DNA from 2 places in the Nonomuraea sp. B5E05 genome. Region 2 is predicted to be linked to the other one. Evidence: riboswitches for the same ligand, from Rfam matches in the RefSeq annotation. Region 2 holds a riboswitch; the other holds the start of a gene.
What was found. A riboswitch is a leader RNA that binds a small molecule or an ion and turns the genes downstream of it on or off. The one in region 2 is predicted to bind glycine.
Positions count from the first base shown of each region.

Region 1: another riboswitch for glycine. It lies ahead of gcvP (aminomethyl-transferring glycine dehydrogenase); the one in region 2 lies ahead of gcvT (glycine cleavage system aminomethyltransferase GcvT).

Region 1 is NZ_JBDPMJ010000020.1:155,134-162,912, forward strand. Features, by position in the region: gene ABGB01_RS32055 (alpha/beta family hydrolase) at 1-439, opposite strand, end outside; gene ABGB01_RS32060 (hypothetical protein) at 521-868, shown strand; gene ABGB01_RS32065 (tetratricopeptide repeat protein) at 980-1,777, opposite strand; gene gcvP (aminomethyl-transferring glycine dehydrogenase) at 1,871-4,702, opposite strand; glycine riboswitch at 4,882-4,980, opposite strand; gene ABGB01_RS32075 (MerR family transcriptional regulator) at 5,039-5,659, opposite strand; gene ABGB01_RS32080 (bifunctional nuclease family protein) at 5,807-6,277, opposite strand; gene ABGB01_RS32085 (MerR family transcriptional regulator) at 6,410-7,069, opposite strand; gene ABGB01_RS32090 (FHA domain-containing protein) at 7,137-7,649, opposite strand.
Region 2 is NZ_JBDPMJ010000019.1:28,526-36,304, reverse strand. Features, by position in the region: gene ABGB01_RS30440 (glutamine synthetase family protein) at 1-1,354, shown strand, start outside; gene ABGB01_RS30435 (aldehyde dehydrogenase family protein) at 1,365-2,711, shown strand; gene ABGB01_RS30430 (3-oxoacyl-ACP reductase) at 2,720-3,484, shown strand; gene ABGB01_RS30425 (gamma-glutamyl-gamma-aminobutyrate hydrolase family protein) at 3,494-4,186, shown strand; glycine riboswitch at 4,240-4,337, shown strand; glycine riboswitch at 4,357-4,456, shown strand; gene gcvT (glycine cleavage system aminomethyltransferase GcvT) at 4,491-5,576, shown strand; gene gcvH (glycine cleavage system protein GcvH) at 5,573-5,962, shown strand; gene ABGB01_RS30410 (L-serine ammonia-lyase) at 6,035-7,411, shown strand; tRNA gene ABGB01_RS30405 (tRNA-Leu) at 7,519-7,601, opposite strand; gene bcp (thioredoxin-dependent thiol peroxidase) at 7,734-7,779, opposite strand, start outside.

The DNA of each region.
Region 1 (7,779 bases), on a different contig from region 2:
GCACGTCCACCCCGGCGCCGCGTAGCTCCCCGGCCCGGGAACGCTCCGGCTTCCCCGGCGGATGCAGCGGAAAGGCCAGCGCCACCACCGCCTCCGCGCCGACCGCCTTCGCCGTACGGCACGCCACCCGAGCCCCGTTGCTCCGCCCGCCCTGCACGAGGGGCAGCCCCGGCAGGCGCGCGCGCAGCTCGGACAGCACGATCTCCCACGCCTCGTCCTGCCTCGCCGGCGAGCCGGGCGCCCGCGCCCCCGCCAGCCTGAACGCCTGCGTCACCCGCGCCACGCTGGCTCCCACGCCCATGGCGGCGTCGCGCACGGCCAGCAGATCGGGAGCGTCCACTCCCCCGGCCGAACCGTGGGTCAGGACCAGCAGCAGCCGCGCCCCCGGCACCTCGTCGATCTCCACGAGCGCGGGCCCGCGCGGGGTCATCACCTCCATGCCAGCACCGTACCTGGGGAGGATGACACGCTAGCCCTCAGGTCGGATGACGACACCACATCCGGGATGGATGATGACCTTATGCCGGACCAGCGCCCCATCAGGGAAGACCTTCAGGCCACGCTCGACGCCCGCCGCGATCTCGGACCCGACTACGAGGCCGCGCTCGTCGACTCGTTCACCGAGCGCCTCGAGGCCACCATCGCCGCCCGGGTGCGGGCCGAACTCGACCGCCACGGGCCCCCGCCGCACAAGAAGTCCACGCCGGGCGCGGCGATGATCCCGGTCGCGCTGGGCTCGATGGCCCTGGGCATCCCGCTGACGGGCATCGGAGTGGCCAACGCCGGGCTGGTGGGGCTGATCATCACGTGGCTGGCCATCGTCGTCATCAACGTGGCCGCCGCGGCGGCCATCATGCGCCGCGGCTGACCTCCGCCCGGCGGAGGGGACGGGAGCACCTCCGCCATCCCGCGGGCATGCCCGGGAGGAGCGCCTCGGTGGCACGGGTCAGGGCGTCACGCACACTGGAACCCCCGGGCGTCAGGTGTCGCGCTGGTAGCGGAGCCTGACCTCCGCGGCCAGCGTCTCGTCGGCGTGCTCCAGCCCGTACGACCAGACCCGCCCCGCGTCGTCGTCGCGCCCGCGCAGGGGCAGGGTGCGGGCGAGCAGCTCGATGGCCAGCGCGCTCGTCTGCGCGTCTGCGCCTCCCTCCACGGTCTCCGCGAACTCCGCGCAGGCCAGCTCCAGGTGCGCGATGCCGAGCCGGACCCGCAGCCCCGGCGTCTCCTCCTCGGGCACGGCCTCCAGGGCGTCCAGGAGGAGCTCAGCCGCCGCCCCGGGCTCTCCGTGCTCCATCAGCAGGTCGGCCAGCTCCTGCGCGGCTCGCGCGGCGACCTCGCCGTCGCGGGCCTCCATCGCGGCCCGCAGCTCCCGCTCCGCCTCCTCCAGGTCCAGCGCCCGCACGGCCAGCCGGGCCAGCGCGAGATGGGCCAGCGGGACGTACGCGGCCGCCCCGACCCCCAGCACGGCCTGCCAGGCGGCCCTGGCCTGCTCGGCCCGCCCTTCCCGCTCGAAGCCCTGGGCCAGGTGGCAGGCGGCCTGCGAAGCGTATTCGGGGTGCCCCGTCGCCAGGGCGGTCCTGGCGGCGGCCCTGGCGGCCTCGACGTCGCCACGCTCCTCCAGCACCACGGCCAGCCCGACGGCGGCCTGAGCCCTGTCGGGCTCGTCGGGGTCGGCGGCGAGCTCGCTGAGGATGGCGGCGGCGCCGTCGAGGTCGCCGCGTTCGGCCAGACGCCGGGCGGTGTCGAGAGGCGGGGTCTCCAGCTCTGAGGACGTCAAGAGAGCTCCTTCTGGCGACGGTCGCCCTGAGCCTAACGACTTCCGGCGATCATGTCTGCCCGGTTGACGCCGAAGGTCTGACCCTCCCGGTGACTAGTCCTCGTACGCCTCCAGCGGGGGGCACGAGCACACCAGGTTGCGGTCGCCGTAGGCCTGATCGATGCGGCGCACCGGCACCCAGTATTTGCCGTCGCGCAGCGACGGCAGCGGGTAGGCGGCCTCGGTCCGCGTGTACGGGTGGTGCCACTCGTCGGCGCTGACCGACTCCGCGGTGTGCGGCGCGTTGCGCAGGGGGTTGTCGCTCTTGTCGTAGTCGCCGGACGCCACCTTGGCGATCTCGCCCCTGATGGCGATCATCGCGTCGGCGAACCGGTCGAGCTCGCCGAGGTCCTCGCTCTCGGTCGGCTCGATCATGAGCGTCCCGGCGACGGGGAACGACATGGTGGGCGCGTGGAAGCCGTAGTCGATGAGGCGCTTGGCCACGTCGTCCACGGTGACGCCGGTCTCCTTGGTGATCTGGCGCAGGTCGATGATGCACTCGTGGGCCACCAGCCCGCCGCGTCCGGTGTAGAGCACCGGGAAGTGGGGCGCCAGCCGCTTGGCGAGGTAGTTGGCCGACAGGATGGCCTGCTCGGTGGCCGCCGTGAGCCCGTCGGAGCCCATCATCCGGATGTACGCCCACGAGATCGGCAGGATCCCGGCCGACCCGTAGGGCGCCGCGGAGACGGGCCCCACCGGCGAGCCGTCACGCAGCGGGTGGCCGGGCAGGTAGGGCGCCAGGTGGCCGCGGACCGCGACGGGGCCGACGCCGGGGCCGCCTCCGCCGTGCGGGATGCAGAACGTCTTGTGCAGGTTGAGGTGGGACACGTCGGCCCCGAACTCCCCGGGCTTGGCCAGCCCGACCAGCGCGTTGAGGTTGGCACCGTCGACGTAGACCTGGCCGCCGGCCTGGTGCACCTTGGCGCAGATCTCGGTGATGGTCTCTTCGTAGACGCCGTGCGTCGACGGGTAGGTCACCATGATCGCGGCGAGCGCGTCGCGGTGCTTGGCGATCTTGGCGTCGAGGTCGGCCAGGTCGACGTTCCCCTCGGAGTCGCAGGCCACGACCACGACCCGCATGCCGGCCATGACGGCGCTGGCGGCGTTGGTGCCGTGGGCCGAGGAGGGGATGAGGCAGACGTCCCGCCCGCTGTCACCGCCCGCGTGGTGGTAGGCGCGGATGGCCAGCAGCCCGGCGAACTCGCCCTGGGAGCCGGCGTTGGGCTGGATGGAGACGGCGTCGTAGCCGGTCACCTCGGCCAGCCAGCGCTCCAGCGTGCCGATCAGCTCGAGGTAGCCCTCGGCCTGGGCGGCGGGTGCGTAGGGGTGGACGGCGGCGAACTCCGGCCAGGTGATCGGCTCCATCTCGGTGGTCGCGTTGAGCTTCATCGTGCAGGAGCCCAGCGGGATCATGGACCGGTCGAGTGCGATGTCCTTGTCCTGCAGCCGGCGCAGGTAGCGCAGCATCGCGGTCTCGGAGCGGTGGTCGTGGAAGACCGGGTGGGTCAGGTAGGCGGACTCGCGCAGCAGCGAGGCGGGCAGCGCGTCTGCGGCGCCCTCGACGTCGGTGGAGGTGGTCGTGACTCCGAACGCGGCCTGCACCGTGGCCAGGTCGGCGGCTCCGGTCTTCTCGTCGCAGGCGATCGAGACGTGGTCGGCGTCCACCTGCCAGAGGTTGACGCCCCGCTCGGCGGCCGCGGCGACCACGGCGGACGCGCGCCCTGGCACGCGCACGAGCACGGTGTCGAAGAACTCCGCGTGCACGACCTCCACGCCCGCCCGGCGCAGCCCTTCGGCCAGGGCGGCGGCGTGGCGGTGCACCCGGTGGGCGATGCGGCGCAGGCCGTCCGGGCCGTGGTAGACGGCGTACATGCTCGCGATGACGGCGAGCAGGACCTGCGCGGTGCAGATGTTGCTGGTGGCTTTCTCGCGGCGGATGTGCTGCTCGCGGGTCTGCAGGGCCAGGCGGTAGGCGGGGTCGCCGTCGGCGTCGACGGAGACGCCGACCAGGCGGCCGGGCAGCTGCCGCTGCAGGCCCTCGCGTACGGACATGTAGGCGGCGTGCGGCCCGCCGAACCCGAAGGGCACCCCGAACCGCTGCGAGGAGCCCACGGCGATGTCGGCGCCCAGCTCGCCGGGGGCGGCCACGAGCGTCAGCGCCAGCAGGTCCGCGGCGGCCACGACGAGGGCGCCCGCCTCGTGCGCGGCGGCGGACACGGCGCGGAAGTCACGCAGCCGGCCGGACGCGCCGGGGTACTGCACGAGCACGCCGAAGCACTCGGGCAGCTCGCCGTCGAGGGAGTGCTCCACGAGCGTGATGCCGAGCGGCTCTGCCCTGGTGGCGAGGACGGCCTTGGTCTGGGGCAGCGCGTCGGCGTCGACCACGAACACGGCGCTCTTGGACTTGCCCGCCCGGCGGGCCAGCGTCATGGCCTCGGCCACGGCGGTCGCCTCGTCGAGGAGCGAGGCGCCCGACACCGGCAGGCCGGTGAGGTCGGAGACGACGGTCTGGAAGTTGAGCAGCGCCTCGAGGCGGCCCTGCGAGATCTCCGGCTGGTAGGGGGTGTAGGCGGTGTACCAGCCCGGGTTCTCCAGCAGGTTGCGGCGGATGACGGCGGGCGTGACCGTGTCGTGGTAGCCCAGCCCGATCATCGAGGTCAGCACCTGGTTGCGATCGGCCAGGGCGCGCAGCTCGGCGATGGCCTCGGCCTCGCCGGCGGGGGCGGGCAGCGTGAGCCGGTCCTTGGCCCTGATGGACTCGGGGACGGCGACGGCCACCAGGTCCGCCACGGACTCGAAGCCCACGGCCTCGAGCATGCGCTGCTGATCGGGCTCGGAGGGGCCGATGTGCCGGGACGAGAACGGCGGGGCGGACAGATCGGTCATGGAGATGCCTCCCGAGGCTGTGGAGACCGGCGCCAGGGCGCGGGCGTGTGCCGGATCTCCCCCTCTGTCAGCGCGGGCCCGGGACAAGCGCGGGGCCGCGACCTGAGAGCTTCACCCCCGGTGGGGCTTGCACCGTCGGTGAGGCGCGCCTGGCGGGTGCGCCTGCTTTCCAGAGTTGCCTCGCCCGAGCGGTACGGGATGCCTGAGAGATTCCGGGGAGGGTTGCTCCTTCGGCGCCCCGGAGCCCAGAGGCCCGGGGACTCTCCCGCACGGGGTCGTCGGCCTTGCTGCCCTCAGGTTACTACGCCCGATTCGTACGGCTGCCAGGAGCCGTACTCACCCCGTGCGGCGGGCGCGGCGCCTACGGGCGAGTTCGTCAGCGGGATGGTCGGCCGGGACGGTGTCCTCGACCGCCGCGCGTTCCCCCGGCAGCTCCGCGAGGGAGCCCTCGACCTCGCGCCAGACCCGGCCGAGCGCGATGCCGAACACGCCCTGCCCGCCCTGGAGCAGGTCGATCACCTCGTCGGCCGAGGTGCACTCGTAGACGCTGACGCCGTCGCTCATGAGCGTGATCTGCGCGAGGTCGGCGACCCCGCGGTCACGCAGATGTTGCACGGCCGTGCGGATCTGCTGCAACGACACCCCGGTGTCGAGGAGCCGCTTGACGACCTTGAGGACCAGGATGTCGCGGAAGCTGTAGAGACGCTGGGAGCCTGAGCCCTGCGCGGCTCTTATCGTGGGCTCGACGAGGCCCGTGCGCGCCCAGTAGTCGAGCTGCCGATAGGTGATGCCGGCCGCCGAGCATGCCGTCGGCCCGCGGTATCCGATGTCGCCCGGCAGCGCCGCGGGCTGTTCGTCGAAGAGCAGACCCTGCTCCCCGGCACGCTGCCGCGCGCTTTCGCGCCGCACCGGATCTTCCTGGCCGGCCGTCTTTCCCTCGCCGCTGCTGACCGCCACGCGGACCTCCGGCTTTCTCTCATCCCGCGGCCTGATCTGGGGGTACGTGAAGCGCGGCCACGGGTTTCACTTGCACCGTAGGACCGCGACCATGCTCAGTCAACGATCCGGCTCGGCGCGTCGTGAAGCGTAAATGCACTGAAATACCTACCCCGCCCGGCCGAAGTCCTCGGGAGTGATCGTGTCAAGAAACTCCCTGAACTTCTCCACCTCGTCTTCCTGGTCGTCCGGGATGATCACCCCGGCCTCCTGGACGACCTCTTCGCTGGCGAAGATGCGCGCCCCGGTGCGCAGGGCGAGCGCGATCGAGTCGGACGGCCGCGCGCTCACCTCCACGCCGTTGGAGAACACCAGGTCGGCGAAGAAGATGCCGTCACGCAGGGCGACGATGTTGACCGCCCGCAGGCCTACGCCCAGCGCGCTCAGCACGTCACGGAAGAGGTCGTGGGTGAGCGGCCGCGGCGGAGGCTCCTCTGCCTGGGCCAGGGCGATGGCCGTGGCTTCCGTCATGCCAATCCATATAGGAAGGAACCGCTCCCCGTGTGCCTCCTTCAGCAGGACGATCGGCTGATTTGTGGGCATTTCAACCCGAACGCCCACAACCTCCATCTGCAACACGGGCTGCTCCGTATTCCTGACCGGTGACCCGGCACAGCTATTTGGTCGTTGCTTCTGCTGACTGGCTTCTGCATTTCAACGTAACACCCGGCGGGCCTGGAATGTGCCCCCGCCTCCCAGCTCGCCGGGCTCTCAGCGCCCCAGCACGGACCGGACGCCCGTGCGCACAAGGGATGCGTGCAGGTCGAGCAGGAGCGCGGAAAGCTCCCTGGCCACCTCGTCGGCCTCGCCGATGGCGCCGGGGGCGCGCCGCTTGAGTATCGGGGCGACGGTCTGCTCGACCAGGCCGCACTCGCGCTCGGCCGCCGCTTTGACCGCGCGCAGGTGCCGGGCGCGCAGGCCGAAGCGGGCCAGCGCGCCGACGGTGCGCGCCACCGCGAGCGCCTCCTCGTCGTAGCGACGGGCCACCGGGGCGAGCAGGTCGTAATCCTCAAGCTCGGCAAGGGTCTCCTCGTCGATGCTCGCGGCCTCGATCAGCTCGGCGCGGCTGAGCCTGATCTCCTGCTTGTCGTTGTCCTGGAGGGCGCGCGGGCGGCCGAAGCCCTCCGCCATCTTGTCCTTGATCACCCGCAACGGCAGGTAGTGGTCGCGCTGCTCGGTGAGGATGAAGCGCAGCTGCTCCACGTGCAGGTGCGTGAACTTGCGGTAGCCGGACGGGCTGCGCTCCGGCTCGATCAGCCCTTCCCCCTCCAGGAAACGGATCTTGGAGATGGTGACATCGGGGAACTCGCCCTGCAGGAGCGCGAGCACCTCCCCGATGCTCATGTGCGAGCGTGCCGCCTGCGACGTCATGCGCGCTCCTCCCCTTGCCGCATGGTCACGCACGAGACGGCGTACGCCGGTCGCCCGCTTCGCCCCCTCATGCCCCGGAGCTGCCCCGCATCAGGAAGACAAGGCGGAACTTGCCGATCTGCACCTCGTCGCCGGAGTGCAGGGGAACCTCCTCGATCCGCTCCCTGTTGACGTAGGTGCCGTTGAGGCTGCCCACGTCGCGCACGGAGAACTGGCCGCCGCGGTGGCGGTAGAACTCGACGTGGCGGCGGGAGACGGTGATGTCGTCGAGGAAGATGTCACTCTCCGGATGGCGCCCGGTCGTGGTCAGGTCCTTGTCGAGCCGGAAGCGACTGCCCTGGTTGGGCCCCCTGGTCACCGTGAGCAGTGCCGCGCCGGGCGGCAGCTGCTCGACCAGCGCCCGCTCGGCCAGGAGCATGTCGCCTGTCTCAGCCTCATACGCCTCGATTCCCGCCACCGAGATCGTCGATGTGGTGTCCCCGGAGACCTCGAGTCTGGTCAGCGGTGACCCACAGCGGGAACAGAAACGGGCATCCTCGGGGTTGGCGTGCCCGCACTGCGTGCAGTAGACGCTCGGCATCGATCGGCTCGGCCTCCTACCGCGAAGACGCGGCGACGGTGCTCTGGAGCGCGCCTCGCTTCGCTTTTTCAAGTTTGCGAATGCCGCAACTTACGCTGATCAGCGGCAAAGGTCAAGACGGGGGCGCTGG
Region 2 (7,779 bases):
CACCGGATGCCTTTCCGTCGGCGAGCTGCGCGACGAGGTGGCATCCGGGCGGATCGACACCGTGCTGCTCGCGATCGCCGACATGCAGGGCAGGTTGCAGGGCAAGAGGCTGTCCGCACGCTATTTCCTCGACGAGGTGCTGCACCACGGCTCCGAAGGGTGCAACTACCTGCTCGCGGTCGACGTGGACATGAACACCGTCTCCGGCTACGCGATGTCGTCCTGGGAGCGCGGATACGGCGACTTCGTGATGAGACCCGACCTGACGACGTTGCGCCGGGTGCCGTGGCAGGAGGGCACCGCCCTGCTGATGGCCGACCTGACGTGGGAGGACGGCGGCGACGTGCCGCCCTCGCCGCGCCAGATCCTGCGCAGGCAGCTGGCCCGCCTCGAGGAGCGGGGGCTGGCCGCGTACGTCGGCACCGAGCTGGAGTTCTGCGTCTACGACGACACCTACGAGCAGGCGTGGCAGCGCGGCTACCGCGACATGTCGCCCGCCAACCTCTACAACGTCGACTACTCGCTGCTGGGGACCGCCCGCATCGAGCCCCTGCTCAGGCGGATCAGGCGGGACATGGAGGGCGCCGGGCTCTACGTCGAGTCCGCGAAGGGCGAGTGCAACCTGGGCCAGCACGAGATCGCCTTCCGCTACGCCGAGGCGCTGAAGACCTGCGACAACCACGCCATCTACAAGAACGGCGCCAAGGAGATCGCCGCCCAGGAGGGCAGATCGATCACCTTCATGGCCAAGCCGAACCAGCGCGAGGGCAACTCCTGCCACATCCACATCTCGCTCAGGAGCCTCGACGGCGACCCCGTCATGGCCGGGCCGGGGCCGTACGGGCTCTCGCAGCTCGGCGCCCGCTTCATCGCCGGGCAGCAGGCCTGCCTGCGCGAGCTCACGCTGCTGTACGCCCCCAACATCAACTCCTACAAGCGTTACACGCCGGGCAGCTTCGCCCCCACGGCGATCAAGTGGGGCGTCGACAACCGCACCTGCGCACTCAGGCTCGTCGGCCACGGTCCGTCGCTGCGGATCGAGAACCGCGTGCCGGGCGGCGACGTCAACCCGTACCTGGCGGTGGCGGGGCTGGTGGCGGCCGGGCTGCACGGCATCGACAACGAGCTGCCGCTGGAGGACGCGTTCGAGGGCAACGCCTACGACTCGGGCGCGGAGACCGTGCCGCACACGCTGCGCGACGCGCTCCCCCTGTTCGAGGGGTCGAAGCTGGCGCGCGAGGCGTTCGGCGAGGACGTCGTCGAGCACTACGCGAACAACGCGCGGGTGGAGCTGGCGGCGTTCGACGCGGCGGTGACGGACTGGGAGATGTTCCGTGGTTTCGAGCGAATGTGACGGGTGACCGATGAAGATCGTCAATCCGGCGACGGAGGACGTCATCGCCGACGTCGAACTCGCCGACGCGGCCGAGATCGACCGGGCGGTGGAGCGTGCCAGGAAGGCGTACGCCGCCTGGCGGCAGGTGGCGCCCGGCGACCGGGCGCGGCTGCTGAGGAGGTTCGCCGACCTGGTGGGCGAGCACGGCGAGGAGCTGGCGCGGCTGGAGCTGGCCAACGCCGGGCACCCGATCGGCAACGCCCGCTGGGAGGCGGGCGCCGTACGCGACGTGCTGCACTTCTACGCAGGCGCGCCCGAGCGCGACCACGGCAAGCAGATCCCGGTGCCCGGCGGCGTGGACGTCACCTTCCAGGAGCCGCTGGGCGTGGTGGGCGTCATCGTGCCGTGGAACTTCCCGATGCTGATCATGTCGTGGGGGGTTGCCCCGGCGCTGGCGGCCGGCAACACGGTGATCGTCAAGCCGGCCGAGTGGACTCCGCTGACCGCGCTGAGGCTGGCCGAGCTGGCCCTGGCGGCGGGCCTGCCCGAGGGGGTGCTCCAGGTGCTGCCCGGGGCTGGGGAGGTCGCGGGCGCCCGGCTGGTGGAGCACCCCGACGTGGCCAAGATCGTGTTCACCGGCTCGACCGAGGTGGGCAAGGAGATCGCGGCCAAGGCGGCGGCCCAGGTCAAGCGGGTCACGCTGGAGCTAGGCGGCAAGTCCGCAAATATCATCTTTGCGGATGCCGATCTCGACAGAGCGGCACAAGCAGCCCCTTACGCGGTCTTCGACAACGCGGGACAGGACTGCTGCGCCAGGTCCCGGCTGCTCGTCCAGGCAAGCGTGTACGACGCCTTCATGGAGCGCCTCTCCGAGGCCGTACGCGGCGTCGTCGTCGGCGACCCCCGCGACGAGAGCACCGAGATGGGCCCGCTGATCAGCGCCGAGCACCTCGACCGCGTGCGCGGCTTCGTCCAGGACGGCGCCCCCTACCTCCAGGGGTCGTGCCCCGGCGGCAAGGGCTACTGGTTCCCGCCGACCGTGCTCACCCCGGACGTCACCGACCGTACGTTCACAGAAGAGATCTTCGGGCCGGTCGTGTCGGTGGCGCCCTTCGAGGACGAGGCGGACGCCGTACGCATCGCCAACGACACCCCCTACGGGCTGAGCGGCTCCATCTGGACCCGCGACGTCGGGCGCGCGCTCCGCGTGTCCAGAGCGGTCGAGGCGGGCGCCCTGTCGGTGAACTCCAACGCGTCGGTCCGCTACTGGACCCCGTTCGGCGGCTTCAAGCAGTCAGGGCTGGGCCGGGAGCTCGGCCCCGACGCCCTGGCGGCGTTCACGGAGACCAAGAACGTCTTCATCTCCTGGGAGTGAGGCAGCACGTGAAGAGACTGCAGGATCGGGTGGCTGTGATCACCGGCGCGGGCGGCGGCATCGGGCTGGCCACCGCGCGCAGGTTCGCCGACGAGGGCGCCAGGGTGGTCTGCGCCGACCTCGACGAGGAGGCGGGCGTCAAGGCCGCGAACGAGGTCGGCGGCCTGTTCGTACGCGTCGACGTGGCCGACGAGGACGACGTCGCCCGGATGTTCCGTACGGCGTTCGACACCTACGGCAGCGTGGACATCGCCTTCAACAACGCCGGCATCTCGCCGCCCGACGACGACTCGATCCTGGAGACCGGCATCGACGCGTGGCGCCGCGTCCAGGACGTGAACCTGACCAGCGTCTACCTGTGCTGCAAGCACGCCATCCCGTACATGCGGCGCCAGGGCAAGGGCTCGATCATCAACACCGCGTCGTTCGTGGCCGTCATGGGCTCGGCGACCTCGCAGATCTCCTACACGGCGTCCAAGGGCGGGGTGCTGGCGATGTCGCGCGAGCTGGGCGTGCAGTTCGCCCGCGAGGGCATCCGGGTGAACGCGCTGTGTCCGGGGCCGGTGAACACGCCGCTGCTGCGGGAGTTGTTCGCGAAGGACCCCGAGCGGGCGCAGCGGCGTCTGGTGCACGTCCCGGTCGGGCGCTTCGCCGAGGCGTCGGAGATCGCGGCGGCGGTCGCGTTCCTGGCCAGCGACGACGCGTCGTTCATCACGGGCAGCGAGTTCCTGGTGGACGGCGGCATCTCCGGCGCCTACGTCACGCCGCTCTAGGAGGTCATCGTGCGACGTCCCGTCATCGGGGTCACTTGTTACGTGGAGCCGGCGACGTTCACGGTCTGGCAGGACATGCCGGTCGCGCTCCTGCCGTACATGTATGTCGAGCAGGTCGTCCGGGCCGGCGGCCAGCCGGTGGTGCTCCCGCCCGCGGGGGACGCCGCGCAGGTGGTGAGCCGCCTGGACGGGCTCGTCCTGGCCGGGGGCGGCGACATCGATCCGGCGAGGTACGGCGAGACGCCGGAGGAGCGTACCGGCTATATCCGCGAATTCCGTGACCAGGCCGAGTTCGCCGTGCTGGCCGCCGCCCTCGACGCCGGGCTGCCCTTCCTCGGCATCTGCCGGGGCCTCCAGGTGCTCAACGTCGCCCTCGGCGGCACCCTCCACCAGCACCTGCCCGACGTGGTCGGCCACACGGGTCACTCCCCCGCGCCCGGACGTTTCGGCCACCTCCCCATCACCCCCGTCCCCGGCACCCGGCTGGCCAAGGCGCTGGGCACGGCGCCCGTGACGGTGCCGCACTATCACCACCAGGCCGTCGACCGGCTCGCTCCCGGCCTCACCGTGACCGCGACCGCCGCCGACGGCACCGTGGAAGGGGTGGAGCTGGACTCGGGGCCGTTCAGCGTTGCGGCGCAGTGGCATCCGGAGGCGGCCGAGGACCACGCCCTCTTCGAGGCCCTGGTGACCGCCTGCTGACGGGCGAACGCGACAAGACCCCCAAATCACTACTAGGCTGGCGGGACACACCAGCAAACCGTGCGGGAGAGCACCCTGACAGCCGGTCAGGGTCCCTGAAGGAGCAAGCCCTCCCCGCGAACCTCTCAAGGCAAAGGACCGCACGGCTGACCAGGAGCATGTCTCCTCGGAAGGTGACCTCTGGAAAGCAGGCCCGCAGGGCCTCGCCGAAGGTGAAAGTCCGGCAAAACTCGGGCGAAGCTCTCAGGCATCGATGACAGAGGGGGAGGATGCTGGCATCCAATCCTGTCCTGAGGTGCGATAAATGTCCCGACCTACTCCGCTACGAGACGTGCACGAAAGCCTCGGCGCGACGCTGACCGACTTCGCGGGCTGGCTCATGCCACTCCGGTACGGGAGCGAGTCCGCGGAGCACAGGGCCGTCCGCGAGGCCGCCGGACTGTTCGACCTCTCGCACATGGGCGAGATCTTCGTGACCGGGCCGCAGGCCGCCGCCGCGCTGGACTACGCGCTGGTCGGCAACATGTCGGCCGTGACGCCCGGACGAGCGAGATACACCATGATCGTCAACGAGCGAGGCGGGGTGCTGGACGACCTCATCGTCTACCGGCTCGGGGACGAGGAGTTCATGGTCGTCGCGAACGCCTCGAACTACGAGAAGGTCGCCGGCGAGCTGGAGAACCGCTCCAAGGCGTACGACGCCGTGGTCGACGACCGTTCGCAGCAGTACGCGCTGATCGCCGTCCAGGGACCCCGCTCCCAGGAGATCCTCGCCACGCTCACCGACGCCGACCTGGCCGGGCTCAAGTACTACGCGGGCCTGCAAGGGCTGGTCGACGGGCGGCAGGCGCTCATCGCGCGCACCGGCTACACCGGCGAGGACGGGTTCGAGCTGTTCGTGGCCAACCAGGACGCGGTGCCGCTCTGGCACGCGCTCGTGGCCGCGGGCGAGCCGTACGGGCTCAAGCCCGCCGGACTGTCCAGCCGCGACACGCTCAGACTCGAAGCCGGCATGCCCCTGTACGGCAACGAGCTGAGCGCCGAGCTGACCCCGTTCGACGCGGGGCTGGGCAGGGTGGTGAAATTCGACAAGCCGGGCGACTTCGTCGGCAGGTCGGCGCTCGAGGCGGTCAAGGACGACCCGCCGCGGCGCCGTCTCGTCGGTCTGGTCGCCCGGGGCCGCCGGGTGCCGCGCCACGGCTACCCGGTCACCAAGGACGGCGCCGTCGTCGGCGAGGTCACCAGCGGTGCGCCCTCCCAGACCCTGGGCAAGCCCATCGCGCTGGCCTACGTGGACACCGGCGCCGACTCAGGCCTGGCTGTGGACATCCGGGGCAGCCATGAACCCATGGACCTGGCCGAGCTGCCCTTTTACAGGAGGAACAAGTGAGCAACATCCCTGACGACCTGAGCTACACCAAGGAACACGAGTGGGTTTCCGGGGTCGAGGACGGCCTCACCGTGACCGTCGGCATCACGGCCTACGCCGCCGACGCCCTTGGTGACGTCGTCTTCGTGCAGCTCCCCGAGATCGGGTCGATCACCGAGCCGGGCGACTCCGTCGGCGAGGTCGAGTCGACCAAGTCGGTCAGCGAGATCTACACGCCCGTCGGCGGCGAGATCGTCGAGATCAACCAGGCCATCGTGGACGACCCGAGCCTGGCCAACAGCGACCCGTACGGCGAGGGCTGGATGTTCCGGGTGCGCATGGAGGGCGACCCGGAGGACCTGCTCTCCGCCGAGGAGTACGCCGCGCTCACCTCGGGCGAGTCCTGACCCTGCCAGGTCTCATCGGCTGACGCCGGGGCCCGCGTCCGGGCCCCGGCACTCATGAAGGGCGCACCATCAATGGCGATCAGCGTCTTCGATCTCTTCAAGATCGGCATCGGGCCGTCGAGCTCCCACACGGGAGGCCCGATGGCCGCGGCCCACAAGTTCGCCCGCGGCCTGCACGAGGACGGCCTGCTGCCGCGCGTGGCCCGGGTGGAGGCCATCCTGTACGGCTCGCTCGGCCTGACCGGCAAGGGCCACGGCAGCGACAAGGCGGTCCTGCTGGGCCTGTCCGGCGAGAAGCCCGAACTGGTCGACGTGGACACCATCGAAGGGCGCCTGGCCGAGATGCGCGAGTCGGGCAGCGTCCGGCTGTACGGCACGCACGAGATCCCCTTCGTCGTCGGCCAGGACCTCGTCTTCGAACGCAAGATCTCGCTGCCCGAGCACCCGAACGGCATGCGCTTCACCGCCTACGACGCGGCGGGCGAGCGGCTCAGGGAGAAGGTCTACTTCTCGGTCGGCGGCGGCTTCGTCGTGGACGAGAAGGCCACCGGCGCCGATCGCATCAAGCCGGACGACACCGTCCTGCCCTACCCCTTCACCACCGGGGAAGAGCTGCTCAAACACTGCACGAACACCGGTCTGTCGATGTCCGCGCTCATGCTGGAGAACGAGAAGGCGTTCGGGCGTACCGAGGAGGAGGTCCGCGCGGAGCTGCTGCACCTCTGGCAGGTGATGTCGGAGTGCGTGCGCCGGGGCATCTCGAAGGAGGGCGTCCTGCCCGGCGGGCTCAAGGTCAGGCGCCGCGCCAACCAGCTGCACCGCCGCCTGCAGTCCGAGCCGGCCGAGAAGGACCCGCTGCAGGCGATGGACTGGGTGACGTTGTTCGCGCTGGCGGTCAACGAGGAGAACGCCGCCGGCGGCCGCATCGTCACCGCCCCCACCAACGGGGCCGCCGGCATCATCCCGGCGGTCCTGACGTACTACACCCGCTTCGTCCCCCACGCGGACGAGGACGGCGTGGTCCGCTTCCTGCTCACGGCCGGCGCGATCGGCGTGCTGTTCAAGGAGAACGCCTCGATCTCGGGCGCCGAGGTGGGCTGCCAGGGCGAGGTCGGCTCCGCCTGCTCCATGGCCTCCGCGGGCCTCACGGAGGCGCTCGGGGGCACCCCGGAGCAGGTCGAGAACGCCGCCGAGATCGGCATCGAGCACAACCTGGGGCTGACCTGCGACCCGATCGGCGGGCTGGTGCAGATCCCGTGCATCGAGCGGAACGCGGTCGCCTCCAACAAGGCCATCACGGCGGCCAGGATCGCCCTGCGCGGCGACGGCCGCCATTTCGTGGCCCTGGACAAGGCGATCAAGACGATGCGCGACACCGGCCGCGACATGCTGGACAAGTACAAGGAGACCTCACGCGGCGGCCTGGCCGTCAACGTGATCGAGTGCTGACCACCATCGAGCGCCTCCGGGCGCGCGATTTGTCGCGTTAGCTGGGAAATGCCAGCTTATTTGGAGAAAAGCCCCAGGAAAGGGCGGATCCGTTCGGCGCTCCGTTGTGCGGGCGGGGGGATTCGAACCCCCACGGTGTCTCCACCAACAAGACCTAAACCTGCCGCGTATGCCATTTCGCCACGCCCGCGTAGTCCCCGCCGAAAGCGGGCTTCAGACAGTTTAGCGCTCTGGGTGAGGACGACGCGCATCCGTGATGAACGCCGGCCGGAGAAGGGCGGGAGAAGGGCGCGGGCCCTTTTCCGCGGGCCCGCGAACCGGCTCAGGCCAGGCCCAGCTTCTTCTTCAACGAGGCCACGTGCCCCGTC